DNA from 4 places in the Streptomyces sp. NPDC005648 genome. Region 1 is predicted to be linked to each of the others. Evidence: riboswitches for the same ligand, from Rfam matches in the RefSeq annotation. Region 1 holds a riboswitch; each other region holds the start of a gene.
The links. A riboswitch is a leader RNA that binds a small molecule or an ion and turns the genes downstream of it on or off. The one in region 1 is predicted to bind cobalamin.

Region 1 (7,301 bases):
CGGAGGGGTCGCGTCAGGGGGTGCTCACATCAGGGGGGTGAGGAAGCGGCGCAGTGCCTCCTCGTAGGAGTCCGGGTCGGCGTTCCACATGGCCGCGTGGGGGGCCTGGCGGACGGTGTGGAGGGCGACCAGGTGGGGGTGGGCGGCGGCCAGGCGGCGGGAGTGGGCCCAGGGGGCCAGGGTGTCGTCGGGGCCGTGGAGGATCAGGGTCGGGACGGTGAGGCTCGCCGTCCCGGCGGTGTGGCCGGTGTCCAGGCCCGTGCGGCCCTGCACCGCCCGTACCGCGAGCGGGAGGAGGGCGCCCGGGGTGCGGCGGGCGGCGGCGAGGGCGCGCAGGGTGGTCGGCCAGTCGAGGACGGGCGAGTCCAGGATCAGACCGCGGACCCGGTCGCGGACGCCGGAGTGCGCGGCGGCGCGCAGCGCCATGGTGGCGCCGGTGGACCAGCCGTACAGCACGACGCGCTCGGCGCCGTAGCGCACCGCGTAGCGGATCGCGGCGTCCAGGTCGCGCCACTCGGTCTCGCCCAGGTGGTTCAGGCCGTCCGAGGGGCGGGGGGCGCCGAGGTCGCCGCGGTAGGCGAGGTCGAGCACCGGGAAGCGCTGGCGGTGCAGGAACTCCATGACGTTCATGGGGTGTTCGCGGGTGGCGCCGATGCCGTGCGCCGTGATCACCCAGGTGGGCCGCACGCCGGGGACGAACCAGGCGGGCAGGGAGCCCAGTTCGCCGGGGATGTCGATGTCGGCGTGGTCGAGGCCGAGGGCGGTGCTCGGGTTGCCCACGTGCACGTTCGGGGTGAGCCAGACCTTGTCGCCGGGATCCAGGGTGCCGTGTGTGACGCGTTCCAGACGGCGTACGACGGTGTCTGCGGAGTGGGTCGCGCCGGGCAGGACGGGCCCGACGACCGCGTGGCTCGCGTCGCCGGCGAGGCCGTAGGTGCCGGGGCGCAGGGCGGCGAGGTCGCGGGTGAGGGCGATCTGGCCGGCCGCCGTGGCGTGCACGGTGAGACGGGGTTCGGTGGGCAGCGGGCTGCCCGGTGGCGCCTTCAGCGCGGCGCCGCTGGCGAAGCGGCCGGCGGCCACGGAGGCCGCGCCGGCGGCGAGGGCTACGGTGACGGCCGCGGCCGTTGCTTTGACGGTGCGCACCCGTCCAGTGTCCTGTCCGACCCCGCTCGGGGCCAGCGGAGGGCCGGGACGGACCCCCGCCTCAACCCCGCTGCCCGTAGCCCCTCAGTTTGTCCGCCGCCTCTGTGAGCTGGTGGGAGGAGAGCAGGGCCGGGGTCAGGCCCGGTACCGAGGATGCCGTCAGCCACAGGTGGCACATCCACTCCAGTTGGGCCGTGCGGTCGTAGGCCTGGGGCAGGGTGGTGCCGTAGGACATCGTGCCGTGGTTCTGGAGGAGACAGGCCGTGCGGCCGGTGAGGGCGCGGAGCATGTTCTCGGCCAACTCGTCGGTGCCGTAGGTCGCATAAGGGGCGACTCGGACGGGGCCGCCGAGGGCACCGGCCATGTAGTGGATCGCCGGGAGCTCGGCGACGAGGGTCGAGACGGCCGTCGCGTGCACGGCGTGGGTGTGGACCACGGCGCCCGCGTCGGTCGAGCGGTAGACGGCGAGGTGCATCGGGAGCTCACTGGTCGGGATCAGGGTGCCCAGGACCTGCCGGCCGTCGAGGCCGACGCCCGTGATGTCGCCCGGGGCGAGGCGGTCGTAGGGCACTCCCGACGGCGTGACCAGGACGGTGTCGCCGACGCGTACGGAGACATTGCCGGAGGTGCCGACGACCAGACCGTCCGAGACGGTGCGGCGGGCGGTTTCCACCAGCTCCGCCCAGGCCCGCTCCTCCTCGGGGAGCGCACGCCTCCCCCTCCCTTCGGGCACATCCCGCACGCCCTCCCGGGCACCCCGCTCGTCACCCTGTTCGCGCCGCAGCTCAGCCATGCCGCGATCCTGCCAAACGCGCCCCCAAGTCGCCTGCGGGCCGGGGCACTTTAGAGCGGAAGCCGCACCTCCGAAAGGTTACGAACATGGATATATCGCCTTGTCATCGTGATTGGCCGGAGATCGGTCGGCATTCGTAGATCTTCCAGTAATCTCCCCGTGTTTTGTCGTGCACGTCGCCATTCCGGGGGGAAACATGGCCCGTGATCGCAAACCGTTCCGCCGCCGCACCCGCGCCGTCGCGGTCCTCGTGGCGGCGATGACCGTCGGAGGCACCGCGGCCACCGAACTGCCGGCGTCCGCCGCGAGCCTGCCGAAAGGACACGACGTCTCCTCGCACCAGAAGAACGTCGACTGGCCGGACGCGAAGGCGAAGGGCGCCAGGTTCGTCTACGTCAAGGCGACCGAGTCCGTCGACTACGCCAGCCCGTACTTCACCCAGCAGTACGACGGCGCCCGCCACGCCGGCATCATCCGCGGGGCGTACCACTTCGCCCTGCCGGACAAGTCGTCGGGCCGGGCGCAGGCGGCGTACTTCGTGAGCCACGGCGGAGGCTGGAAGGCGGACGGCTGGACGCTGCCGCCGGCCCTCGACATCGAATACAACCCGTACGACAAGAAGCACGGCTGCTACGGCATCCGCAAGGCGAGCATGGTCGGCTGGATCCGTTCGTTCAGCGACGAGGTGAGGCGGCTCACCGGCCGCCGTCCGGTGATCTACACGACCGCCCACTGGTGGAACACCTGCACCGGCGGCAGCCGCGCCTTCGCCGCCGACCACGCGCTGTGGATCGCCCGGCACGGCTCGGCGGACGCGGGGGCGCTGCCGAGCGGCTGGTCGTTCTGGACTTTCTGGCAGTACGGCAACAGCGGCAGCCTGCCGGGTGATCAGAATCTCTTCAACGGCTCGCAGGCCCGGCTGCGGAAGTTCGCGCGAGGCTACTGACGAGTCTGGACACCCTGAAGCCCCTCTCAGTTCATCTTCCGTTTACCCAGGTTGCCTACGGTCAACCGACCGATGACTTCGAACGATTGCCTGGGTAAATGGAAAACTTCTCGCTGATCCTCGCGATAGTGGTAATAACCGCTCTCGCGTTCGATTTCACGAACGGTTTCCACGACACCGCCAACGCGATGGCCACGACCATCTCGACCGGCGCACTCAAGCCCAAGGTCGCGGTGGCCATGTCCGCCGCGCTGAACCTGCTGGGCGCCTTTCTCTCCGTGGAGGTCGCCAACACGATCTCCAAGGGTCTCGTCGACGAGACCGGCATCCGTCCCGAGGTCATCTTCGCCGCGTTGGTGGGCGCGATCCTCTGGAACCTGCTGACCTGGCTGGTGGGCCTGCCCTCCAGCTCCTCGCACGCCCTGATGGGCGGTCTGATCGGCGCCACCATCGCCTCGGCCGGCACGGGTGCCGTCCACGGCGACGTCCTCGTCACCAAGGTGCTCATCCCGGCGCTGGCCGCCCCGGTCGTGGCGGGCCTCGCCGCGATGCTGGCGACCCGCCTGTCCTACGTCCTCGGCAGGAAGGCCCACGGCAAGGCGGCCGACAAGGGCTTCCGCGTCGGCCAGATCGCCTCGGCCGGCCTGGTCTCGCTGGCCCACGGCACGAACGACGCGCAGAAGACCATGGGCATCATCACCCTCGCCCTGGTCGCCGGCGGCGCCGTCGCCCCCGACTCGGACCCGCCCACCTGGGTCATCCTCTCCGCCGGTCTCGCCATCGCGCTCGGCACCTGGCTCGGCGGCTGGCGCATCATCCGCACGATGGGCAAGGGCCTGACCGAACTCCAGCCGCAGCAGGGCTTCGCCGCCCAGACCAGCGCGGCCACGGTCATCCTCGCCTCCTCGCACCTCGGCTTCTCCCTCTCCACCACCCACTCGGTCTCCGGTTCGGTGATGGGCGCGGGCCTGGGCCGCAAGGGCGGGGTGGTCCGCTGGTCGACGGCGACCCGGATGCTGGTCGCCTGGGTCCTCACCCTCCCCGCCGCCGCCCTGGTCGGTGCGGGCGCCGAGTCGGTCACCGACCTCGGCGACTGGGGCACGGGTGTGGTCGCGGTCTTCCTGATCGCCTCCAGCGCCGCGATCTGGAAGGTCTCCCGCCGCGAGGTCGTAGACGCGTCCAACGTCAACGACACCGAGGAGCCGCCCGGGGTCGTCACCACGGCGATCGCCGCCGTGACCCCGCCCCCCGCGGGCACGGTCACCGAGGACCTGACGGCCACGATCCCCGCCCCCGCTCCCGTCGCCCCCACCACCGGCACGGAGTCGGCCGCCCCGCCGGCCACCGTCTGAGCCCCGGTACGAAGGAAGAGAAGCAGCATGAAGATCGACTGGGCAGCTCTGGGCTCCGTCTTCGGCGTCAGCCTCGTGGTCACCGTGGGCCTCGTCGCCCTGTTCACCCTGGGCATCATGGGCCTGTCCCGCCGCGAACGGGCGGTGGCCGAGGGCGACTCGGCGCCCCTCGCGGTGGCGGGCGCCTACGTGGCGTTCGCGGGATGCGCGGCGGCGGTGGCGTACGGAATCTCCCTGATCATGAACAAGGCCTGAACCTCATCCGCACCTGGTGCCGGGACGGTGATCCGTCCCGGCACCACGCGTTTACGTGACCACGGCGACCACCTGTGTGTGGGCCTCAGCACACTCTCCCGTCGCAGGTCAACGGCAAGTTGACGGGTCTTCCAACACCGTGGTGGACTGCCGGAGCCATTTACGGCGGCAAGGGAGGAAGCCGGTGCGAGTCCGGCGCGGTCCCGCCACTGTCACCGGGGTAGCCATCCCCGGGAGCCAGGAACTCCCACCGCCGGTCTCGTCGAACCAGGGCGCGGACACCCTGAGTGAGGACATGTCGCCATGCCAGCCTGCCACTTGAGGCACAGCACCGGACCGTTGACCGACCCCACGGCAGGCTGAGCCGATGCGTGCCGATCGCGTCTTCGCGTACGGCGCCGCCGCCGGCCTCCTCGGTGACCGTCTCCTCGGCGATCCGCGCCGCGGACATCCGGTCGCCGTGTTCGGGCGGGCCGCGGGCGCCGTGGAGCGAGCGCTGTGGCGGGACCACCGCGGATGGGGCGCGCTGCACACCGCCGTGTGCGTGGGCGCCGCCGCGGGCCTCGGCGCCGTCGCGGCTTCGGTCGTACGACCCTCCCGTACCGCCTCCGTCGCGCTGACCGCCGCCGCCACCTGGGCCGTTGTCGGCGGCACCTCGCTCGCGCGCGAGGCCCGCGCCATCGGGCGTGCCCTGGAGGCGGGGGACGTCGAGGGGGCACGGGCGCGGCTGCCGCACCTGTGCGGACGCGATCCGCAGGCACTGGACGCGGACGGGATCGCACGGGCCGTCGTGGAGTCCGTCGCCGAGAACACCTCCGACGCGGTCGTGGGAGCGCTGGTGTGGGGCGCCGTGGGTGGTGTGCCGGGGCTGCTCGGCTTCCGGGCGGTGAACACGCTGGACGCGATGGTCGGGCACAAGTCGGCCCGGTACCGGCGCTACGGATGGGCCTCGGCGCGGCTGGACGACGTCGCCGGGTGGCCGGGGGCCCGGTTGACCGCCGTCCTCGCCACGGTCGCGGGCGGTGACCCCCGAGGGGCGGTACGGGCCTGGCGCGTGGACGCCGGCAAACACCCGAGCCCCAACGCCGGGCCCGTGGAGGCGTCGTTCGCGGGCGCGTTGGGCGTACGGCTGGGCGGAACCCTGTCGTACGGGGGGCGGGTCGAGCACCGGCCCGTGCTGAACACCGAGGGACGCGCCGTCGCCGTACCCGACATCGAACGAGCCGTACGGCTCTCCGGGCGCGTCGGTCTGCTGGCGCTCGGCGTCAGCGCCGCCGCGCGGCTCGCAGTGAAGGGACGCAGGTCATGAGCGGTGGTGGTCTTCTCGTCGCCGGTACCACCTCCGACGCCGGCAAGAGTGTCGTCACCGCCGGGATCTGCCGGTGGCTGGTGCGGCAGGGCGTCAAGGTGGCGCCCTTCAAGGCGCAGAACATGTCCCTCAACTCGTTCGTGACGCGCGAGGGCGCCGAGATCGGGCGGGCGCAGGCCATGCAGGCCCAGGCGTGCCGGATCGAGCCGACCGCGCTGATGAATCCCGTGCTGCTCAAGCCCGGCAGCGAGCAGAGCAGCCAGGTCGTGCTGATGGGCAGGCCGGTCGGCGAGCTCAGCGCGCGGGGGTATCACGGCGGGCGGCAGCGGAAGTTGCTCGGGACCGTGCTCGACTGTCTCGCCGAGTTGCGGGGCACGTATGACGCAGTGATCTGTGAAGGGGCGGGTTCCCCCGCCGAGATCAACCTGCGGCGGACCGACATCGTGAACATGGGGATCGCCCGAAACGCGCGGCTTCCCGTGCTCGTCGTCGGTGACATCGACCGCGGCGGGGTCTTCGCCTCCTTCTTCGGGACCGTCGCCCTGCTCTCGTCCGAGGACCAGGAGCTGGTCGCCGGGTTCCTCGTCAACAAGTTCCGGGGGGACGTCGGCCTTCTGGAGCCCGGGCTCGACATGCTGCACGGGCTCACCGGGCGGCGGACGTACGGCGTTCTGCCGTTCCAACACGGGCTGGGCATCGACGAGGAGGACGGGCTGCGGGTCTCGCTTCGGGGCACCGTCCGCGAGTCGAACACCGCCCCGCCCGTCGGCGAGGACGTGCTGCGGGTCGCCGTGTGCGCGATCCCGCTGATGTCCAACTTCACGGACGTGGACGCCCTCGCCGCCGAACCGGGCGTCGTCGTGCGGTTCGTGGACCGGCCGGAGGAACTGGCCGACGCGGACCTGGTGGTGATTCCCGGGACCCGGGGGACCGTCCGGGCGCTGGAGTGGCTGCGGGAGCGGGGGCTCGCGCAGGCGCTGGTGCGCCGGGCGGCCGAGGGGCGGCCCGTGCTGGGCATCTGCGGTGGCTTCCAGGTCCTCGGTGAGCGCATCGAGGACGACGTCGAGTCGCGCGCGGGGCAGGTCGAGGCCCTCGGCGTGCTCCCCGTCCGGGTGCGGTTCGCCCGGGAGAAGACCCTCACCCGGCCGGTGGGCGAGGCCCTCGGCGAGCGGGTCGAGGGGTACGAGATCCATCACGGCGTCGCCTCGGTATCCGACGGGGAGGCCTTCCTCGACGGGTGCCGCGTCGGTCAGACCTGGGGCACCCACTGGCACGGTTCGCTGGAGTCGGACGGCTTCCGGCGGGCGTTTCTGCGCGAGGTGGCGGCCGCCGCGGGCCGCCGGTTCGTGCCGGCCGAGGACACGTCGTTCGCCGCGCTGCGCGAGGAGCAGCTCGACCGGCTCGGCGATCTGATCGAACAGCACGCGGACACGGACGCGCTGTGGCGGCTCATCGAGTCGGGCGCGCCGCAAGGACTGCCTTTCATTCCACCGGGAGCGCCCG
Region 2 (7,301 bases), on a different contig from region 1:
CCGTATGTCCGAAGTGCCTGAAGTGAGACCGCCGATGGTGACCCCGGTCCGAGTGATCATCGCCGTATGCCTGATCGCGCCCTTCGTGGCCATGCTCTGGGTCGGCTCCTACGCCAGAACCGACCCGACGCTCATCGGCGTCCCGTTCTTCTACTGGTACCAGATGCTCTGGGTGCTGATCTCCACGGCGCTGACCATGACCGCCTACAAGCTGTGGCAGCGTGACCAGCGCGCCCGCAAGGGGGGTGCGGGCAAGTGAAGGACGGTGTGAACGGCGTCGCGCTCGGCGTCTTCATCTTCTTCTTCCTGGCCGTCACGGTCATGGGCTTCGTGGCCGCGCGCTGGCGCAAGGCCGAGAACGAGCACTCGCTCGACGAATGGGGCCTGGGCGGACGGTCGTTCGGCACCTGGATCACCTGGTTCCTGCTGGGCGGCGACCTGTACACGGCGTACACCTTCGTCGCGGTCCCCGCGGTGATCTACGCGGCGGGCGCGGCCGGCTTCTTCGCGGTGCCCTACACGATCCTCGTCTACCCGCTGATCTTCACCTTCCTGCCCCGCCTCTGGTCGGTCTCGCACCGCCACGGGTATGTCACCACCTCGGACTTCGTACGCGGCCGGTTCGGTTCGAAGGGGCTGTCCCTCGCCGTGGCGCTGACCGGCATCCTCGCGACGATGCCGTACATCGCGCTCCAGCTGGTGGGCATCCAGGCCGTGCTGGACGTCATGGGCATCGGCGGCAGCGCGGGCTCCAACTGGTTCGTGAAGGACCTGCCGCTGCTGATCGCCTTCGGCGTGCTGGCGGCCTACACCTACTCCTCCGGCCTGCGCGCCCCGGCCCTGATCGCGTTCGTCAAGGACACGCTGATCTACATCGTCATCGCGGTGGCGATCATCTACATCCCGATCAAGCTGGGCGGCTTCGACGACATCTTCGCCTCGGCGAACGAGAAGTTCACCAAGGCGGGCGCGGGCGCCCTGGTCTCCCCGCCGGCGGCCCAGTGGACGTACGCCACCCTGGCGTTGGGCTCCGCGCTGGCGCTCTTCATGTACCCGCACTCGATCACCGCGACGCTCTCCTCGAAGAGCCGCGAGGTGATCCGCCGCAACACCACGATCCTGCCGCTGTACTCGCTGATGCTGGGGCTGCTCGCGCTCCTCGGCTTCATGGCGATCAAGAGCGGGGTGTCCGTCACCAACCCCCAGCTGGCGATCCCCCAGCTCTTCGAGAACATGTTCCCGAGCTGGTTCGCGGGCGTGGCCTTCGCGGCGATCGGCATCGGGGCGCTGGTCCCGGCGGCGATCATGTCGATCGCGGCCGCGAACCTCTTCACCCGCAACATCTACAAGGACTTCATCAAGCCGGACGCGACGCCGGAGCAGGAGACCAAGGTCTCCAAGCTGGTCTCGCTGCTGGTGAAGGTCGGTGCGCTGGTCTTCGTCCTCACCATGGACAAGACGGTCGCCATCAACTTCCAGCTCCTGGGCGGCATCTGGATCCTGCAGACCTTCCCGGCCCTGGTCGGCGGCCTGTTCACCCGCTGGTTCCACCGCTGGGCGCTGCTCGCCGGCTGGGCGGTCGGCATGGTCTACGGCACGGTGGCCGCGTACAACGTCGCGTCCCCGACCAACCCCGGCCAGAAGCACTTCGGCGGCTCCAACGCCGAGATCCCCGGCCTCGGCGAGATGGGCTACATCGGCCTGACCGCGTTCACGCTGAACGTGGCGGTGACCGTGGTCCTGACCTTCGCCCTGAAGGCGCTGAAGGCTCCCGAGGGCGTCGACGAGACCAAGCCGTCCGACTACACGGCGGACGCGGGCGACCCGGGGGTGGAGGTGGAGCTGCCACCGGCGACGGCGGGCGCCTCCCACTAGGGCGTGTCGCGAAAGCCCCGCCTGCCGACGGGCCGCCGGAGTCGTCCGGCGGCCCGTTGTCGTATCCGTCCGGCACACTCGGGTTCATGGACATCGTGATCCGGCCGGTGGAACCCACCGAATACGACGAGATCGGCGAGATCACCGCTCAGGCCTACCTCCAGGACGGCCTCCTGGCCTTCGGTGACAGCGACTGGTACCTGGACGAGCTGCGGAACGTGGCCAAGCGCGCCGCCGCCGCGGAAGTGCTCGTGGCCACCCTGGACGGCCGGCTGCTCGGCACCGTCACCCATGTCCCCGCCGGCGGCCCGATGGCCGACCTCGCCGGCCCCGGCGAGGCGGAGATCCGCATGCTCGCCGTGGCCGGGGCGGCTCGGGGCCGCGGCGCCGGAGAGGCCCTCGTGCGTGCCTGCGTCGACCGGGCGAAGGCCGCCCCCGGCTGCACCGGAGTCGTCCTGTCCACCCAGCCGGTCATGCGCGCCGCCCACCGCATCTACGGACGCCTCGGCTTCGTCCGCGCCCCCGAGCGCGACTGGCGGCCGATCCCCGGTGACGACTTCACCCTCATCACCTATCAGTTGACGTTCTGACACGCTCCGAAGTCACCGCGACACAACATCTGGGGCCACTCCCGTCAGCCGGCACAACATGTATGCTCATGCTCGCTGTCGCCGCAGGGGAATCCGGTGCGAATCCGGAACTGTCCCGCAACGGTGTACTTGTGCATGTCCGTTCCCCCGAACCGTCCTGCACAGGCGTGAGTCCGAGGACCTGCCGACAGTGCGCCCGGCCATCCGGCCCGGGCGCCTGACGTCCGGGCCTCGTGGAATGGGCCGGTGGACGCGACGCGCCGTGCGCTCGTGAGCTGCCCCCTGCCCTCCCAAGGCCCCGTGCCGAGCGAGGGAGAGCCCCACGTGACCATCGCGCCAGCCGAACCGGCTTCAGCGACCACGACCGCGACCACGACCGCCCCTGTGGACGAGGACGGTCCCGAAGCCGCCCTGCTGCGGACCCTGACCGAGCTGACCGCCGACCTCCCCGACACCGACCCGGGCCGGGTCGCCGCGGCGGCGCTGCGCGGCCGGTCCGCGCACGCGGACGAGGCGGAGTTGCGCGAGCTGGCCACGGAGGCCGCCGCCGGGCTCATCTCCGAGGACCCCGCCTACAGCAGGCTGGCCGCCCGGCTCCTGACGATCGGCATCGCCGCCGAGGCCGCCTCCCAGGGCGTCACGTCCTTCACCGAGTCCGTCGCCGTCGGCCACCGCGAGGGGCTCGTCGCCGACCGCACGGCGGAGTTCGTGCGCGTCCACGCCGACCGCCTGGACGCGCTGATCGACCGCCGGGCCGACGACCGCTTCGGCTACTTCGGCCTGCGCACCCTGCACAGCCGCTACCTGCTGCGCCACCCGATCACCCGCAAGGTGATCGAGACGCCCCAGCACTTCATGCTCCGGGTGGCGAGCGGTCTCGCCGAGGACACCGGGTCCGGCGCGGAGGCGGGCTCCCGCGCCGTCGACGAGGTGGCCGACCTCTACGGCCTGATGAGCCGCCTCGACTACCTCCCCTCCTCCCCCACCCTCTTCAACTCCGGCACCCGGCACCCCCAGATGTCGTCCTGCTACCTCCTCGACTCACCCCGGGACGAGCTGGACTCCATCTACGACCGCTACCACCAGGTCGCCCGTCTCTCGAAGCACGCCGGCGGCATCGGCATCGCCTACTCCCGCATCCGCGCCCGGGGTTCACTGATCCGCGGCACCAACGGGCACTCCAACGGCATCGTCCCGTTCCTCAAGACCCTCGACGCCTCGGTCGCCGCGGTGAACCAGGGCGGCCGGCGCAAGGGTGCCGCCGCGGTCTACCTGGAGACCTGGCACTCCGACATCGAGGAGTTCCTGGAACTGCGCGACAACACCGGTGAGGACGCCCGCCGTACGCACAACCTGAACCTTGCGCACTGGATCCCGGACGAGTTCATGCGCCGGGTCGACGCCGACGAGCAGTGGAGCCTCTTCTCCCCCGCCGACGTACCGGAGCTGACGGACCTGTGGGGCGAGGAGTTCGACACGGCGTACCGCCGGGCGGAGGCCGCGGGTCTGGCCCGTAGGACCATCGCCGCCCGTGACCTCTACGGCCGTATGATGCGCACCCTCGCACAGACCGGCAACGGCTGGATGACCTTCAAGGACGCCGCCAACCGCACCGCGAACCAGACCGCCGAACCCGGCCATGTCATCCACTCCTCCAACCTGTGCACGGAGATCCTGGAGGTCACGGACGACGGGGAGACGGCGGTCTGCAACCTGGGCTCGGTGAACCTGGGAGCGTTCGTGTCCGGTCAGGACATCGACTGGGAGCGGCTGGACGCGACGGTCCGCACCGCCGTCACCTTCCTCGACCGCGTGGTCGACATCAACTTCTACCCGACCGAGCAGGCGGGCCGGTCGAACGCGCGCTGGCGCCCCGTCGGCCTCGGCGCGATGGGCCTCCAGGACGTCTTCTTCAAGCTGCGCCTGCCCTTCGACTCCCCCGAGGCCAAGGCGCTCTCCAGCCGTGTCGCCGAGCGGATCATGCTCGCCGCGTACGAGGCCTCCGCCGACCTGGCCGAGCGCGCCGGCCCCCTCCCGGCCTGGGAGAAGACCCGTACCGCCCGGGGCGTCCTGCACCCCGACCACTACGCCACCGAGCCCACCTGGCCGGACCGCTGGGCGGCACTGCGCCGCCGTGTCGCCGAAGTGGGGCTGCGCAACAGCCTGTTGCTGGCGATCGCGCCGACGGCCACCATCGCCTCCATCGCGGGCGTCTACGAGTGCATCGAGCCGCAGGTCTCCAACCTCTTCAAGCGCGAGACCCTCTCCGGCGAGTTCCTCCAGGTCAACTCCTATCTGGTGCGGGACCTCAAGGAGCTCGGCGTCTGGGACGCCCGCACCCGTGAGGCGCTGCGGGAGGCGAACGGCTCGGTCCAGGAGCTCGCCTGGATCCCGGCGGACGTACGGGCGCTGTACCGCACGGCGTGGGAGATCCCGCAGCGTGCCCTGATCGACATGGCGGCGGCCCGCACCCCGTACCTCGACCAGTCCCAGTCCCTGAACCTGTTCCTGGAGACCCCGACCATCGGCAAGCTCTCGTCGATGTACGCGTACGCCTGGAAGCAGGGCCTGAAGACGACGTACTACCTGCGCTCGCGCCCGGCGACCAGGATCGCCCGCGCGGCCCGGGCGACCGTCCCGCCGCCGCAGGTGACGTCGGAGGAAGCCGTCGCCTGTTCCCTGGAAAACCCCGAGTCCTGCGAGGCCTGCCAGTGATGCCCAGCAACCAGAACCTTCTCGACCCCGGCTTCGAGCTCACCCTGAGGCCCATGCGCTACCCGGACTTCTACGAGCGCTACCGGGACGCCATCAAGAACACCTGGACGGTGGAGGAGGTCGACCTCCACTCCGACGTCTCCGACCTGGCGAAGCTGACGCCGGGCGAGCAGCACCTGATCGGGCGCCTGGTGGCCTTCTTCGCGACCGGCGACTCGATCGTGGCGAACAACCTGGTGCTGACGCTGTACAAGCACATCAACTCCCCCGAGGCCAGGCTCTATCTGAGCCGCCAGCTGTTCGAGGAGGCCGTCCACGTCCAGTTCTATCTGACCCTGCTGGACACCTATCTCCCCGACCCGGACGACCGCGCCGCGGCCTTCGCCGCGGTCGAGAACATCCCCTCCATCCGTGAGAAGGCCGAGTTCTGCTTCAGGTGGATCGACTCGGTCGAGAAGCTGGACCGCCTGGAGTCCAGGGCCGACCGCCGTCGCTTCCTCCTCAACCTGATCTGCTTCGCGGCCTGCATCGAGGGCCTGTTCTTCTACGGCGCCTTCGCCTACGTCTACTGGTTCCGCAGCCGGGGCCTGCTGCACGGTCTGGCCACCGGCACCAACTGGGTGTTCCGCGACGAGACCATGCACATGAGCTTCGCCTTCGACGTGGTCGACACCGTCCGCAAGGAGGAGCCGGACCTCTTCGACGAGCGGCTGCGGCAGGAGGTGACGGACATGCTGAGGGAGGCGGTCGAGGCCGAGCTGCAGTTCGGGCGCGATCTGTGCGGTGACGGGCTGCCCGGCATGAACACCGAGTCGATGCGGCAGTACCTGGAGTGCGTGGCCGACCAGCGCCTCACCCGGCTGGGCTTCGCCCCGGTGTACGGCTCCGAGAACCCCTTCTCCTTCATGGAGTTGCAGGGGGTCCAGGAACTGACCAACTTCTTCGAGCGCCGCCCCTCGGCCTACCAGGTGGCGGTCGAGGGCACCGTCGACCTGGACGAGGACTTCTGATTCCCGACGAGGAACTCGACCTGCTGCGCACGGTGTTGTCCCGCAACACCGTGCTCACGGAGGTGCTGGCCCGCACCGCGACGATGGGGCTGCCCGGCTGGTATCTCACCGCCGGGTGCCTCTTCCAGACGGTGTGGAACGTCGTCACCCGGCGGCCGCCCACCCACGGCATCAAGGACTACGACGTCTTCTACTTCGACGCCGGTGATCTGTCCTGGGAGGCCGAGGACGCCGTGATCCGGGCGGGCCGGGAGCTCTTCGCCGGCCTGCCGGCCGAGGTCGAGATCCGCAACGAGGCGCGGGTGCACCTCTGGTACGAGCAGAAGTTCGGGGTGCCGTGCGCGCCGCACACCTCCACCGAGGCGGCCATCGACCGGTTCGCCGCGACGACCTGCTGTCTCGGCGTGCGGCTGGAGGCCGACGGACGGTGGCGGGTCTACGCCCCGCACGGGCTCTCCGACGTGTTCGATCTCGTCGTACGGCCGAACCCGGTGCTCGCCCCGCGGTTCGTATACGAGACGAAGGCCGCTCGATGGCGGGAGCTGTGGCCGGAGTTGACCGTGCTGCCGTGGCCGGAGACCACCTCGTCCATGGAGGGTCCATAGGGCCTCCATCGGCCGTCCATGGACTTCCCACGGAGCGGCAAAGTTCTTCCGGCGCGTCTGTTCCGGGCTCCTCGCACCCGGCTAACTTCTGGCCGTCCTGTCATGCACGCACAACGTCGGCACAGGATGCTCAAATGTCATGCCCATGACGAACCACGCGCACCGCCGCCGCTACGCGCGTCACAGGCCTGCCATCAGCGTCGAGAACCCCACTCCCACGACGGAGGCAGTACCCATGCGTGAGAAGCCCAGACGGAGCCTGCGAAGACTCCTCACGGTCGCCGTACCCGCCCTCGCCCTCGGCCTCGCCGGGCTCGTCGCCGTGCCCGCGCAGGCGGCGCCCGCGACGACCCACACCTCCCGGGTCACCCAGAACGCCAAGGCGCTCACCTCTCCCGCCCGCCAGGGCTTCCACTCGACCGGCAAGGCCGGCCAGAAGGTGCCGACCAAGCACCTCTGCGCCACCGCCGCGCCCGGCCACGCGGCCTGTTTCGCCCAACGCCGCA
Region 3 (7,301 bases), on a different contig from region 1:
AGAGGGCGGGCCAGTGGGACCACGGCCCGCTTCAGCTCCAGGAGTTCACGCTTGAGCTGGTAGATACGGCCGGCGTCCGCGGTCCGGTCGCCCTGCGGGGAGAAGACCTCGGTCTCCACCTCGTCGATGTCGTCCTGGACGGCGTCGGTGACGGTCAGGTAGTCGTCGACGACATGGTCCGCGATGGCGTGCAGCACCGCCGACGGACCCTTGGCCAGCTGCTCGGGACGGGCTTCCAGATCCTCGCGCAGCGGGCCCAGGGAGCCGTGCCGGCCGTGGCGGACGGTGATGACGAAGTCGGGGCCGGCGAAGACCATGATCTCGCCGGTGTTGACGACCTCGCTGGTCGCGGTGAGCCGCTCGTGCTCGACATAGGTGACCGTCTTGAAGACGGCGAACAGGACATCGCCGTAGCTCTCCAGCTTGGGCCGCTGATGGGCCAGTACGGCGTCCTCGACGGCGAGGGGATGCAGGCCGAAGATCTCGGCGACCTCGGTGAACTCCGTCTCGGACGGTTCGTGCAGGCCGAGCCAGACGAAGTCGTGGCCGTGCCTGCGCACCCGGCGGACGGCTTCCTCGACGGTGTCCGTCACGGGCTGCCGTACGCCCGCCCGGTAGACGACGCAGTTGACGACCGAGGAGCCGAGCGGTGAGCGGGCGGGGTGGCTGAGGTCCACGCGGCCACGGCCGCTCCGCCCCAGGCGGGCCACTTTGCGCAGGTTGCCGACCATCGACATGCGGAAACCCCCTTCGCCGGGTGCGGACAGTGTGCCAGCAGACGGTGAACGCCGGTCCCGGACCGCGGCGACGGGTACGCCCCGCCGTGGGCCGGGCGGGGCGCGTCAGCCGCCGTCGGCCAGACGGGTGGCCCAGCGCTGTTCGACCTTGGCCAGGCGCCAGTACGCCAGCGCCGCCACCCACACGACCACGAAGAGGCCGACGATGATGTAGCCGACGTTGTCCAGGTCGAGGCCGGCGATCCAGCCGGTGACGGCGTCGGTCAGGGCGAGTTTGTCGTGCAGGACGCCGACGAGTTCGATCGTGCCGATGAAGAAGGCCACGGCGATGGACAGACCGGTGATAGTGAGGTTGTAGAAGACCTTGCGGACCGGGTTGGAGAAGGCCCACTGGTAGGCGAAGTTCATGAAGGTGCCGTCCAGCGTGTCGAACAGGCTCATCCCGGCGGCGAAGAGGAGCGGCAGGCAGAGGATCGCGTACCAGGGCAGGCCGGCCGCCGCGCCGGAACCCGCCATCACCATCAGGGTGACCTCGGTCGCCGTGTCGAAGCCGAGGCCGAACAGGAAACCGAGCGGGAACATCTGGCCGGGGCGGGTGATGGACTTGGTCAGCCGGCCGAGAATGCGGTTCATGAAGCCCCGGGAATCCAGGTGCTGTTCGAGTTCCTTCTCGTCGTACGTCCCCGCCCGCATCGCCCGGAACACCTTCAGGATGCCCAGGAGCGCCACCAGGTTGAGGGCGGCGATGACGTAGAGGAACGAACCGGAGATCGTCGTGCCCAGCACCCCGAGGACCTGGTGGGTGCTGGAGCCCTCGTTCATGATCCGGCCGGCCAGCTGGGTGCCGCCCGCGATGAGGGCGGCGAGGACCACGACCACGCTGGAGTGGCCGAGCGCGAACCAGAACCCCACCGACACCGGCCGTTTGCCGTCCGCCATCAGCTTGCGGGTGGTGTTGTCGATCGCGGCGATGTGGTCCGCGTCGAAGGCGTGCCGCATCCCCAGCGTGTACGCGGTGATACCCAGACCGATGCCGAACGCCTTGGAGCCGACCTCGTAGTGACCCGGGACGACCAGCAGGAACAGGATCCCGAAGGCGACGACATGCAGGGCGACGATCACCGCCATCAGTCCGACGGTCTTGACGGTGTCCTCGCGTCGCCAGCGGAAGGAGGCAGGGACAGGCTCGGTCATGCGGTCACGCTCCAGCACCTCGTGGATCAACTCGTGAAGTGCCGCGGCCGGTCTCCTGGCTGACGGGTCGTACGCTTCCGTCCCGGCCTTCCCATCCGCCTGGCGGCGAACAGTGGCCGTACCCGAATGGGACGGAGACTCCCCGATCACAGTGGCGAGGGCCGCGTCGGTTTCCCACCGACTTCCCGAGCACCACGGCCTGCCCACCGTAGAGGTGCCCTGCGGTCCCTGCATAGCTGCGCAGCCACGCAGGTATGCAAGATCACATCAGGGGCCGTCGCACGGTCCGCCTGCTGAGAGGATGGCCCCATGCACCGCGTCCCCGCCGAGCGCGCCGACCGTCGCACCATCGACGGACACCGGGTCTGCGACGCCATCGCCGCCATCGGCGAACCCGCCCATGTCCGCGCCTGGGCCGAACGGTTCGCCCTCCTCTCGGACCCGGGCCGCCTCGCCCTGCTGCTCGCCCTGCACCGGACGGGCCCCCTCGCCGTCTCCGACCTCGCGATCGCGACCGGCATGAACGACCCGGCCGTCTCCCAGGCCCTGCGCCTGCTGCGAGCCGCCGGGATCGTGGCCGGCGAGAGGGAGGGACGGGTGGTGCGGTACCAGGTGATCGACCCGATAACCGGCAACCTCCTGAACCACTGCCTGGCAGACGGAGAGTGAGCCGCGCGGCCGGGGGGTGGGAGCGGCAGCGGCGGAGGGGTGGCCGCGGCGGGCGGCGGGATGGCCACGGCGGGCGGACGGGTGCGGGGAGGGAGGGGGCGCGGGAAGGGAGCGGGCGCCGGAAAGGGCCGGCCCGGCATGTGGTGGGGGGCGGCGGGCGGGGCGGCGAGCCGTGGGCGCGACGGGCGGTGACTGCGACAAGCGGGCAGCAGCGGCAAGCGGCGGGCGCGACGGGCGGTGACTGCGACGAGCGGGCAGCAGCGGCAAGCGGCGGGCGCGACGGGCGGTGACTGCGACAAGCGGGCAGCAGCGGCAAGCGGCGGGCGCGACGGGCGGGTAGGCGGCAGGTGAAGGCCGATGAGCGGGTGGGCACGGCAAGCGAGCGGTGGGCGGGCCCGGCGAGCGGGGGGGTGGCGTAGGAGCCTTTGGTTGGTGGGGTTGGGCGTCCTCAGACGTGGGTGAGCAGGGCCTCCAGTGGGCGGGGGACGTGGCGGAGGTCCAGGTGGGCGACCAGGGCCTGGGCGTAGAGCGCCTTGCGGCCGCTGTGGGTGCCCATGAAGCGCCGTAGTTGGTGCTCCACGGGGCGTTCCCGCTGGGCGGGCTGGCTCTGGAAGGTACGGAAGGGGCGCGTCTCGCCCTGGGCCTCGATCACCTGACGCACCCCCTCGGGGCCGAGGGCGCGGATCAGCTCGTCCTCCAGGTCGGCGACGCACACATGGAACCCGAGCGCCTCCAGGTCCGCGGGGGTGAGACCGGAGCCGAGCCCGACCCGCTCCAGATGACGCCGGAAGTGCCGCTCCTCGCCGATGTCGCACAGACCCGCCAGCGGGAGGCCGAGTCCCGGAGGGCCGCAGACATCCAGAAAACGCCCGATGTTCGTCGCGCCACCGAGCGGCACCACAGCGGTTCCCTCCGCGCCGAGGTCGCGGCCCCGGCGCGCGGCCAGCGCCTCGAGCGCGACCTGGTCGCTGGTTCCCTCGACGAGGACGATCGTCCGCAGCCTGTCGCCGACCAGTGCCCGCGCCTCCGCGGCGGCCGTGTCAGCGCCCGCCCCACCGGCCGCCCACACGGTCAACGCCCGGCGGAACCGCCCCAATTCGTCCACGAGACCTCGCTTCCCCCACGCCATCCTGGCACTGCCGAGATGCGGTACGCACGCGGGTTTTCCGAGGCCGACACCGACATCCCCCGGCGGGAGCGACCGGCGGGAGCGACCGACACGGTTCACCCGCCGTCCGCTCGCAGTGCCCGGTCGATCTCACCCAGTGCGCCGGTCAGCCGGGGGTGGTCGGCGGCCGGCACCGGCTTGACGAAGAACTCCTCTGCGACCGGACGGCGGTGCGAGGCCACCGGGGGCGGTCGGAACGTCCCCGGTGGCCTCGACGCCGCCATCGGCCCGGCCCGGCTCGGTCCGGCTCGGTCCGGCTCGGTCCCGGCTCAGTCCCGGGTCAGGGTGATGTCCTGGCGGTCGAGCGCGTGGAAGCGGGGCAGGGGCAGGCCGCCCTGGGGGTGCAGCTCCATGATCGTGGCCTCGACGCTCGCGGTGCCGGTCTCCAGGCTCTTCACCGACGGCTTGCCCGAGTTCTGCCAGGGGTGCTCCTGGCCGTCGCAGAGCGCGCTGGTGCCGCCGATGCCCTGGCGGACGTTCGGGTCGGCCTGGCTGACGGAGGAGCTGATGAAGGCCGGGCCGGTGTTGCCCACGCAGCGGTAGGTGCCGGACAGGGTCAGGGTGCCGTCCGCAGCGATGTGCCCGGTGGGGTCGACGGTCACGGTCTCGTACGGGTCCGCGGTGGCCGGCGCGGCCGGGGCGGCGAGCAGGAACAGCGCGGCACCGGCCGCGAGACCCAGGGCTGGGCGGATGAACATCGGAAACCTCCTGAAGGTGGGGCTTCCACTAGGTACCGGGCGGGCGGCCCCGGGGCCGTGATCGTCACTCCTTCGGTGGCGAGTCCGCACCGACGGTCGTGGAACCGTCCGGGTGTTGTCCGCAAGTTGTCACGTTTCCCGCCGGGCCGTTCCGATGAGTTCGCGCCGGGAGGATGGTCTGTTCATCGGGACCGGACGGACGGTCCCGACCCGATGTGGAGGTGCGCAATGTTCTCCTGCCAGGCCTCGTGCCCTTCATCCGCCGGCCACACCCCGCACATCGTCGCGGCCCACCCCGAGCAGGGCTGGAGCCTGCGGTGCGACGGTGCGATCGTCTTCGACGACACCGGTGAGCTGACCGCCGACGGCCGAGTGGTCGCCCCGCTCCGGGTGCCGGCCGAACAGCTGGCGATCGCCGCCTGAGCGGTACCGCGGACCAGGACGGCGCTACGGCAGCACCGCGAAGCCGTCGAGTTCCACCAGCGCCTGTTCGTCCCAGAGGCGTACGACCTCCAGGACCGCCATCGCCGGATAGTCACGGCCTGCCAGTCGCCGCCAGACCCGGCCCAGTTCGGGGGCGTGCGTCCGGTACGCGGCGACGTCGGTGGTGTAGACGGTGACCCGGGCCAGGTCCGAGGGAGTGCCGCCCGCCCCGGCCAGCGCCGTGAGCAGATTGGTCAGGGCCTTCTCGAACTGGGCGGGGAGCGTGTCGCCGGTGACCTTGCCCTCGGGGTCGAGGGCGGTCTGGCCGGCCAGGAAGACGACGCGGGTGCCGGTGGCGACGACCGCGTGGGAGAAACCGGTCGGCGGGGAGAGGGCGGGGGGATTGACGCGCTCGGTGCTCACCGGACCTCCTGACCCGACGACATCCCCTGCTCCCGCTGGGACTTGTACAACTCCTTGGCGATGATGCCCCGTTGGATTTCGCTCGCGCCCTCGTAGATACGCGGGGCGCGGACCTCGCGGTAGAGGTGCTCCAGAAGGTGCCCGCGGCGCAGGGCGCGGGCTCCGTGCAACTGGACGGCGCTGTCGACGACATACTGCGCGGTCTCGGTGGCGAGCAGCTTCGCCATCGCCGCGCGCCCCGGTACACCGGGGGCGCCTTCGTCGTACGCCGTCGCCGCCGCGTACACCATGAGACGGGCCGCCTCGGTGCGCAGGGCCATCTCGGCGACCTGGTGACCGACGGCCTGCAGATCGCTCAACTTGCCGCCGAAGGCGTCCCGTCGGGCGGTGTGGGCGAGGGTGGCGTCCAGCGCGGCCTGTGCCATGCCGACGGCGAAGGCCCCGACGCTGGGCCGGAAGAGGTTGAGGGTGCCCATGGCGACCCGGAAGCCCTGGTCGACCTCGCCGAGCACGTCGTCCGCCGTCACCGGCACGGCGTCGAAGCCGAGGGCGCCGATGGGGTGCGGCGAGAGCATGTCGAGGGGCGTGCCGGTGAGACCGGGCCGGTCGGCGGGGACCAGGAAGGCGGTGACCCCGCGGGCGCCGGCGCCCGGGGTGGTGCGCGCGAAGACGGTGTAGAAGTCGGCCTCGGGGGCGTTGGAGATCCAGCACTTCTCACCGGTCAGACGCCAGCGAGCGAGACCGTCTGGGGCGGCGGCGAGAGAGCCGCCCGCGCCGCCGGCCTCCCCCGGACCACCGCTCTCCCCCGCCCTGCCCCTTGCCCCCGCGCCACCGCTCTCCCCCGCCCCACCGCTTGCCCCCGCGCCACCGCTGTCCCCCGCGCCGACACCCTCCCCCGCCCCACCGCTTGCCCCCGCGCCACCGCTGTCCCCCGCGCCGACACCCTCCCTCGCGCCACCGCCCTCCCCCGCCCCCGTCGGCTCCGCGCGCAGGCCCAGTGCTGCCGCGTCCGATCCCGCGCCCGGCTCGCTCAGGGCGAAGGCCGCCACCGCCGTGCCGTCGGTCACCGCGGGCAGCCAGCGGTCCCGCTGGGACGGGGTGCCGTGGGCGTGGACCGGATGGGCGCCCAGGCCCTGGAGGGCGAGGGCCGTCTCCGCCTCCGTACAGGCATAGGCCAGGGATTCACGCATCAGGCAGAGATCGAGGGCGCCGGAGGTGAACAGCCTTCGCAGCAGCCCGAGCCGACCGAGTTCTGCGACGAGGGGCCGGTTCACCTGGCCCGGTTCGCCCTTCTCGGCCGCCGGGCGCAACCGCTCCGCCGCCATGGTGCGCAGCTCGCCACACCAGGCGATCTGTTCCGGTTCGAGCGAGAATGCGGGCATCGCCGGTCCCCTCTCCGCTGCGTCTCCCGTCGACCGTATCGCGTACCGTTGACTGTCGTCACCAACACGATACGCTCGTTGCGCGAGCCCACCAGAACGCCCACACGGCAAAGGGGGCGCACCGCCATGATCGTCTCGGCCCATGTCGACACCTTCGCCCGCGACCACCTCCCGCCGCGCGAGGAATGGCCCGAGCTCCGCTTCGACCTGCCGGAGCTGCGGTACCCCGATCGGCTGAACTGCGCCGCCGAGCTCCTGACGGGCCCGCCCCCCGACCGGCCGGTCTTCCACACCCCGGCGGGCCCCTCCTGGACGTACGGCGAGCTGCGCGCCCGCGTCGACCGGCTCGCGCACACGCTCACCACCGACCTGGGCGTGGTCCCGGGCAACCGGGTACTGCTGCGCGGCCCGACCACACCATGGCTGGCCGCGTGCTGGCTGGCGGTGCTGAAGGCGGGCGGGGTGGCGGTGACGGTGCTGGCACAGCAGCGGCCGCACGAGCTGGCGGTGATATGTGACATAGCACAGGTCCGCCACGCCCTCTGCGACGTCCGGTCCGTCGACGACCTCGTCAAGGCCGAGATACCCGACCTGCGGATCAGCACCT
Region 4 (7,301 bases), on a different contig from region 1:
GTGGCGCCGAGCCGTTCGCCGGACGCAAGCCGTTCGTCGAACGCAAGCCGCTCGCCGGGCGCAACCCGGCGACGAGCCGGGCGCAACCCGGCGACGAGCCGGGCGCAACCCGGCGACGATACGGGTCGTCGAGAGGCAGAGCCTGGAGGACCACAGGCCCACCGCCGCCTCGTCAGCGGCCGCCCGATCCGCCGCTGCCGAACGAGCCACTGCTTCCGTCGCTCCAGCGCGGACGTTCCCTGGACGGGGCCGAACGGGTCGGTGAATTGCCGTGGCCGGGGAGTTCGTGCGGGGTGAGCCGGCGGTCGCCGCGCGGCACCTCGTCGGGTTCGCGGCTCTCCAGGACTTCGCGGACCGGACCCTCGTCCGGCATCCGGGGCTGTTCCTCGGGGCGCGGCGGTGCGGGCTCGCGGCGGCGGATGCGGGCGCCCAGCACGAAGGCGCCGATCAGCACGGCCACGATCACCACACCGGCCGCGACGAGTCCCAGCGCGGCGGCGCTGCCGGCGGCGAAAACCATCGATGCGCTGTTCATGGCGTGCGAGTACCCGGGGCCTCGGTCCGAACACCGTGTTTGACGCGAGAGGCACCGGCTACCCGGACCGCGTGACTACGACGACATCCCAGCAGGAGCTCTTCCGGTTCCTGGAGGACCGGTTCACGTGCGCACAGGCGTGTACCGAGTGTGCGCGGGCGTGTGCCCTGCGCGCGAGCCTCGTGGACCCCGAGGGTACGGAAGAGCAGGAACTCGTACGGCGCAAGGGCATCATGTGCGCGGAGGTGTGCGACGCGACCTGCCGTGTGCTGTCCGAGCAGAACCGCCTGGACGAGGACGGCATCCGTATCCAGGTGGAGTGGTGCCGCACCGTGTGCCTGGAGTCCGCGCACGCCTTCGACCGCCTGGCGGGTGCCCAGGACGGCGCGAAGGCGTGCCGTGAGTGCGCGCAGGCGTGCACGGACTTCCTGGCGACACTGAACTGACGCGGGCGCGCGCCGTGCGGCGCTCCTCCCACGACGTCGCTCAGTCCCCGCCCCCGACCGGCCGGCCGAGCCGTACGTTCCAGCGGTCTGCTCTGCCGGTGAGTTCGACGGCGGTCAGCGGGGGTACGTCCGTGCGCCAGAAGGCGGAGTCGGGGGCGCCCAGGGCCCGTACCACCGCGGCTCGCACCACCTCGGGCTCGACCACGGCCAGGGTGCGGCCCGTGTGCGGCGTCACCGACCCGAGCCACTGAGCCACCCGGTCACAGACCGCCCGTACCGACTCCCCGCCGTGCGGTGCCGCGTCCGGGTCGGAGAGCCAGCGGGCCAGCGCGTCCGGCTCCCGCCCGCCCACCTCCGCCAGGCTCGCCCCGCGCCAGCGGCCCGCGTCCAGCCCGGCCAACTCCGGTACGGGCTCGGCGTCGAGGCCGAGGGCGTCGGCCGTCTCGCGGCAGCGCACCGTCGGGGAGGACCAGGCCCGGCCGGGTGCCGGGAGCGCTCCGGCCGCGGCCCGCGCCTGTCGCAGTCCCGAGGCGTCCAGGGAGCAGCCGTCGTCGAAGCGCGCCTCCCGCAGGGCGGCCGTGATCGCGGGTGAGATCAAGATCACGCGGCTCGTGCGATGTTCGTACGCGGCCCCCATATCGCTCCAAATTCCTCGATCCTACGGAGAGAACGGCTCACCGTGGACGCCTCGCGCGCCCCCGTGCGCTCTTGGCCCCACCCCGGCTTCGCGGTACCGTCGCGGACGATATCGACGATCGATGTCGACGACGGCACAGCGGAAGCCGGTGAGAAGCCGGCACGGTCGCGCCACTGTATGCCGGGCCGCCCACACCCTGGGGCGGGCCCGGTGAGTCAGACCCGCCCCGTCGTCCTGTGCACCACCGAGACGGGACGCGAGTTCCCCAGGAGGGCCTGCCATGGCGCAGTCTGTCGCTCAGCCGACCACCACCCCCACCGCCGTACCGGAGAAGCTGCCGATCGGCGCGATCGTCCCCTGGGCGGTCTTCTTCGGCATCCTGATGCTGGTCCTGCTCTACTTCGTCGGCGCGGAACAGGGCGCCACCTCCGTGATGAGCGGATCCGACGTCCACGAGTGGGTGCACGACGCCCGCCATCTGCTCGGCTTCCCCTGCCACTGACGGCGCCCGGGAAGACGTACGAGCCCATGAACTCCACAACCGTCCGCAACCTCCTGGTGCGCGGCATGCTCGCGGGACTCGCCGCGGGCCTGCTCGCCCTGGTCGTCGCCCGCTTCCTCGGTGAACCGCGCGTCGACGCGGCCATCGCCTACGAGGACACCCACACGCACGAGCACGGCATGGAGGTCGTCAGCCGCACGATGCAGTCCACCGCGGGCCTGGCCACCGGTGTCCTCGTCTACGGCGTCGCGTTCGGCGGCATCGCCGCCCTCGCGTACTGCTTCGCCCTGGGCCGTGTCGGCCGCTTCGGACCGCGTGCGAGCGCGCTGCTCCTGGCGGCCGCGGGCCTGATCGCCGTCTATGTCGTGCCGTTCCTGAAGTACCCGGCCAACCCGCCGGCCGTCGGCGACCCCGACACCATCGGCAGGCGCACCACGCTGTACTTCCTCATGGTGGCGCTGAGCGTGCTGCTCGCGATCGCCGCCGTGATCCTCGGCAAGCGCCTGGCACCCCGGCTGGGCAACTGGAACGCCACGCTCGCCGCCGGGGCGTTCCTCGTCCTCGCCGTCGGGCTCGCCTACGCGTTCCTGCCGTCCTTCGACGAGGTGCCGAAGACCTTCCCGGCCACCCTGCTCTGGCAGTTCCGGCTGGCGGCCCTCGCCGTCCAGCTGACCCTGTGGACCTCCTTCGGGCTGCTCTTCGGGCTGCTCGCGGAGCGGGTGCTCGCCCCCGAACGGGCGCGAACCACCGGCGTCACACAGGCAACTCCGGTCGCACACTGAGCACATGACCGGAACAGGGCCCCCGGAATCCGCCGTGGCGATCCGGGGGCCCTTTCCCGTCCCTCGCCATTCCCAATTTCTGGAACACGTTCTACCGTGTGCGCCGTCAGGACCGGCCTGGGATGCCTGGAGGCGCCGTGCACCTCGAATACACGCCCGAGCAGCAGCGGTTGCGCACCGAACTGCGCGCCTACTTCGCCGAGCTGGTGCCCGACAACGCCTACGCCCGGCACGGCGACCCCGCCGCGCAGAAGCGCTTCTACCGCGAGACCATCCGGCGCCTGGGCACGGACGGCTGGCTCGGCGTGGGCTGGCCGAAGGAGTACGGCGGCCGCGGGCTCACGGCGATGGAGCAGTTCATCTTCTTCGACGAGGCCGCCCAGGCCGGTGTTCCGCTGCCGCTGATGGCGCTCAACACCGTCGGCCCGACGATCATGCAGTTCGGCACGGACGAGCAGAAGGCGTACTTCCTGCCCAAGGTCCTCTCCGGCGAGATCGACTTCGCCATCGGCTACAGCGAGCCGGATGCCGGCACCGACCTGGCGTCCCTGAAGACGCGCGCGGTGCGGGACGGCGACGAGTACGTGGTCAACGGGCAGAAGATCTGGACGACCAACGGCGACACCGCGGACTGGGTGTGGCTGGCCACCCGCACCGACCCGGACGCCCCGCCGCACAAGGGCATCACCATGCTGCTGGTCCCCACCAGCGACCCGGGCTACTCCTGCACCGTCATCACCACCCTCGCCTCGCACGACACCACGGCCAGCTACTACGAGGACGTCCGCGTCCCCGTCTCCCGCCGCGTCGGCGCCGAGAACCAGGGCTGGCGGCTGATCACCAACCAGCTCAACCACGAGCGCGTCACCCTCGCCGCCCACGGCACCATGGCCATCCGCGCCCTGCACGACGTCCAGCGCTGGGCCATGGAAACCAAACTCGCCGACGGCCGCCGGGTGATCGACCTGCCCTGGGTGCGCCGCCTCCTCGCCCGGACCCATGTGAGGCTCGACGCGATGAAGCTCCTCAACTGGCAGATGGTGAACGCGGTCCAGAACGGCACCCTGACCCCGCAGGACGCCTCCGCCGTCAAGGTCTACGGCTCCGAGGCCCGCCGCGACGCCTACGCCTGGCTGATGGAGATCGTCGGCGCCGCGGGGGAGCTGAAGGAGGGCTCGGCCGGCACGGTGCTCCACGGCGAACTGGAGCGCGGCTACCGCTCGGCCGTCATCTTCACCTTCGGCGGCGGCAACAACGAGATCCAGCGGGAGATCATCTCGTGGATCGGTCTGGGGATGCCTCGGGTACGGCGTTAGCCTGCCTGTGACGAGGATCTTCGTCCTCCGGTGCCGGAAGCGCTGATGTGCGGCCTTGTGCGTCGAGCGGATGGGCATACGCGACGCGCGTGATCGCGGATGACCGGTGTGGACCCGCGTGTGCCGGCGCGCACTCCGGGCAGGCGAGCGGTTTGCTCATACTCCCGAGCCTCCCCGCACCGTTCAACGCCGGATGGGCTGAGGAGGAAGAGCGGCTACGGCCGAATCCAGGAAGGCCCGTCAACGCGGCGGGGGCTGCCACGGCGGCCAGCTCGACCCGGCCAGTGCGGCGTTCCCGGGGCCGCCACCCCCACGAACGTTGTGGCCGGCCACCGCATGCAACGGCCCACCCAACGAAAGGCGTCACTATGTCCGCCACCACCCTGGACATCGCAAGGCCAAGACCTCGATCCTCTGCTCGATGCACAGCGGGGCCGTGGGTGAGATCTCGCAGCCCGGCGGTCCCGTCTACGGCATCGAGCACAGCAACGGCGGTCTGATCTCCTTCGGCGGCGGGCTGCCGATCGTGGACGCGGACGGCCACGTGGCCGGGGCTGTCGGCGTCTCCGGTGGCACCGGGGGCCGCCGTGGCGCCGGACGGGCGCCCTTCGTCATGCGAGCCATGCGGACTCCTTGTGACGTATGCGGGGGAAGACGTCCGAGTGGCCCGCGACAGCGGACGTGCCCGTGGTGCCGGGTGCGGCCGAGTGCCCCAGGTGCCGGTGCACGAAGTGGATGGCCATCGCGCCCTCGCCGACCGCGGAGGCCACCCGCTTCACCGAGCCGCTGCGGACGTCCCCCACCGCGAAGACCCCGGGCAGGCCGGCCTCCAGGGTCATGCACGAGCGCCCGCGACCGTGCCACACCTCGGGGTGGGCGCAGGCTTCCTGGGCCTCCGGCCCGGTGAGGACGAAGCCGCGGGAGTCGAGGGCGACGGTGCCGGCGAGCCACTCGGTGTGAGGTTCGGCGCCGGTGAAGACGAACAGGCTCCGTGCCGCGAGGCGGCGGTGCACGCCCGTGCGGTTGTCGACCACGTCGAGCTCCTCCAGCACCTGCTGGCCGATGACCTCGGTGACCTCGGTGTGCAGCATGACCTCCACCCGCGGATGGCGCTCGACCTGGTCGATCAGGTAGCGGGACATGTTGGCCTCAAGGCCGGCTCCTCGGACCAGCAGGTGCACCTTCGGCGCGTACCCGGCGAGGAACAGCACCGCCTGGCCCGCCGAGTTGCCTCCGCCGACGACGGCCACCGGGTCGGTGCGGCACTGCTGGGCCTCGTAGACGGTCGCGGAGTAGTGCACGCTCGTGCCCTCCAGGCGTTCGATGCCGGGCACCTGGAGCCGGCGGTAGCGGGCGCCCATGGCCAGGACGACGGCGCGGGCGGCGATCTCACTGCCGTCGGCGAACGCCACCACGTAGTGGTCCTCGTCCTTGGCATGGAGACCGGTCGCCTCCAGCGGAAGGCTGATCCCGGCGCCGAACTTGTCGGCCTGGAGCACGGCGCGTTCGGTGAGTTCGGCGCCGGAGATGCCGGAGGGGAAGCCGAGCAGATTCTCGATGCGGGACGACGTGCCGGCCTGGCCGCCGGTGGCCATCGCCTCCGCCACCGTGGTGCCCAGGCCCTCGGAGGCGGCGTACACCGCGGCAGCGAGGCCGGCGGGCCCGGAGCCTACGATGAGGACGTCCCCGTGACGGTTTCCGGCGGGTAGTGACGGCAGGCCGATGAGCCGGGCCAGTTCCGCGTTGCTGGGGTTGCGCAGCAGGGTGGTGTCCCGCCAGATGACGAGTGGTGTCTCCGCCGGGCCGACGCCGAAGCGGCGCAGCAGCTCCTCGGCCTCCTCGTCGGTCTCCAGGTCGATCCAGCGGTGCGGCAGCCGGTTGCGGACGGCGAACTCGCGCAGCCGTCTGGTGTCGGGGGAGTAGCGCGAGCCGATGATGCGGAAGCCGGCGCCCTGTCCGACGAGCAGCGCGCGACGGCCCAGACAGGCGCGCAGCACGGTGTCCCCGATGGTGGAGTCCTGGGACACCAGGTGGCGCAACCGGTCCAGGGAGACGACGAGGACCTCGCCCGGCTCCCTGGCGACAGCGGTGTAGAAGGCCACTTGTCCGTACAGCAGGCCGAGTTCGCCGATGAAGCGACCGGGACCGTGCACCCGCAGCATGCGCTCCTCGGGAGTGCCGTAGCCCTCGACGACGGCGACGGTACCGCTGAGGACGACGAAGAACGTCTGGCAGCGCTCCCCCTCCCGGATCAGCACGTCGTTCGCAGCCATGGTCCGGCGTTGCCCGTGCTCCGCCAGACGTGCTGTCTGGTCCTCCGTAAGGCGCGGATACGCGCCGTAGATGTCCGGGGTCTCCCAGGAGGCCGCGTCGTCCGCTTCCTCCGGCACCGGTTCTCCGTTCGGCGGCGGCTGGTCGCCGGACATCAGACGAACGCCTCGTGGACGTAGCACCAGCGCCATTCCTCGCCGGGCTGGAACGACTGCACGATCGGATGGTCGACCGCAGCCGCGTGCCTGCGCGCGTGCTTGTTCGGCGAGGAGTCGCAGCAGCCGACGTGCCCGCAGGTCAGGCAGAGCCTCAGGTGGACCCACGGGGAGCCGAGCATCAGACACTCCTGACACCCTTCTGGGGTCAGCGGCCGGACCGGCCGGACGAGCGCGAGGTGGGGGTCTGCGTGCAGGGTCATCCGGATCACCCTTTCCGGGCGGTGATCGACTGTTCCACCCACCGGCGAAGAGCCGGGGCGGGCGCCGCCCCCGCCTGCCGGGCGACCGTCGCGCCCCGGTCGAGGATCAGCAGTGTCGGTACGGCCTGGACCTCGAAACGCTGCGACAGCCGAGGGTTCTTGTCGACGTCGACCTTGACGAGTTTGATGCGGCCGGCGAGATCGGTGGCGACCTTCTCCAGTGCGGGGCTGACCATGCGGCAGGGGCCGCACCAGGTGGCCCACAGGTCGACCACGACGGGGACGTCGGCCCGCTCGGCCACCTCGGTGAAGTCGTCGTCGCCCGCGTCCACCATCCACGGCAGGGGCTGCTTGCAGTGGCCGCACCTGGGGCGGCCCTCCGCGGCCGCGGGCA

Region 2: linked by a shared signal. The riboswitch ahead of ABZT17_RS25860 (ribonucleoside-diphosphate reductase subunit alpha) and the one ahead of ABZT17_RS13490 (cobalamin biosynthesis protein) in region 1 are both predicted to bind cobalamin.
Region 3: linked by a shared signal. The riboswitch ahead of ABZT17_RS33110 (HoxN/HupN/NixA family nickel/cobalt transporter) and the one ahead of ABZT17_RS13490 (cobalamin biosynthesis protein) in region 1 are both predicted to bind cobalamin.
Region 4: linked by a shared signal. The riboswitch ahead of ABZT17_RS36785 (CbtB domain-containing protein) and the one ahead of ABZT17_RS13490 (cobalamin biosynthesis protein) in region 1 are both predicted to bind cobalamin.

The regions. Positions count from the first base shown of each region.
Region 1 is NZ_JBEXCS010000018.1:58,785-66,085, reverse strand. Features, by position in the region: gene ABZT17_RS13515 (alpha/beta fold hydrolase) at 25-1,143, opposite strand; gene ABZT17_RS13510 (class II aldolase/adducin family protein) at 1,205-1,936, opposite strand; gene ABZT17_RS13505 (lysozyme) at 2,133-2,882, shown strand; gene ABZT17_RS13500 (inorganic phosphate transporter) at 2,981-4,234, shown strand; gene ABZT17_RS13495 (hypothetical protein) at 4,262-4,489, shown strand; cobalamin riboswitch at 4,616-4,756, shown strand; gene ABZT17_RS13490 (cobalamin biosynthesis protein) at 4,857-5,798, shown strand; gene ABZT17_RS13485 (cobyric acid synthase) at 5,795-7,301, shown strand, end outside.
Region 2 is NZ_JBEXCS010000048.1:41,639-48,939, reverse strand. Features, by position in the region: gene ABZT17_RS25875 (DUF3311 domain-containing protein) at 5-259, shown strand; gene mctP (monocarboxylate uptake permease MctP) at 256-1,875, shown strand; gene ABZT17_RS25865 (GNAT family N-acetyltransferase) at 1,962-2,465, shown strand; cobalamin riboswitch at 2,521-2,669, shown strand; gene ABZT17_RS25860 (ribonucleoside-diphosphate reductase subunit alpha) at 2,790-5,180, shown strand; gene ABZT17_RS25855 (ribonucleotide-diphosphate reductase subunit beta) at 5,180-6,190, shown strand; gene ABZT17_RS25850 (nucleotidyltransferase family protein) at 6,187-6,795, shown strand; gene ABZT17_RS25845 (putative Ig domain-containing protein) at 7,031-7,301, shown strand, end outside.
Region 3 is NZ_JBEXCS010000075.1:40,006-47,306, reverse strand. Features, by position in the region: gene ABZT17_RS33115 (magnesium and cobalt transport protein CorA) at 1-737, opposite strand, end outside; gene ABZT17_RS33110 (HoxN/HupN/NixA family nickel/cobalt transporter) at 843-1,931, opposite strand; cobalamin riboswitch at 1,959-2,157, opposite strand; gene ABZT17_RS33105 (metalloregulator ArsR/SmtB family transcription factor) at 2,241-2,600, shown strand; gene ABZT17_RS33100 (TOPRIM nucleotidyl transferase/hydrolase domain-containing protein) at 3,049-3,705, opposite strand; gene ABZT17_RS33095 (hypothetical protein) at 3,825-3,950, opposite strand; gene ABZT17_RS33090 (DUF6299 family protein) at 4,038-4,466, opposite strand; gene ABZT17_RS33085 (DUF5999 family protein) at 4,695-4,889, shown strand; gene ABZT17_RS33080 (Rid family hydrolase) at 4,914-5,312, opposite strand; gene ABZT17_RS33075 (acyl-CoA dehydrogenase) at 5,309-6,694, opposite strand; gene ABZT17_RS33070 (AMP-binding protein) at 6,821-7,301, shown strand, end outside.
Region 4 is NZ_JBEXCS010000095.1:1,725-9,025, reverse strand. Features, by position in the region: gene ABZT17_RS36800 (DUF6479 family protein) at 173-535, opposite strand; gene ABZT17_RS36795 (ferredoxin) at 607-981, shown strand; gene ABZT17_RS36790 (histidine phosphatase family protein) at 1,022-1,618, opposite strand; cobalamin riboswitch at 1,723-1,862, shown strand; gene ABZT17_RS36785 (CbtB domain-containing protein) at 1,899-2,120, shown strand; gene ABZT17_RS36780 (CbtA family protein) at 2,147-2,902, shown strand; gene ABZT17_RS36775 (acyl-CoA dehydrogenase family protein) at 3,040-4,218, shown strand; partial or broken gene ABZT17_RS36770 (heme-binding protein) at 4,538-4,786, shown strand; gene ABZT17_RS36765 (FAD-dependent oxidoreductase) at 4,830-6,644, opposite strand; gene ABZT17_RS36760 (UBP-type zinc finger domain-containing protein) at 6,644-6,907, opposite strand; gene trxA (thioredoxin) at 6,913-7,301, opposite strand, start outside.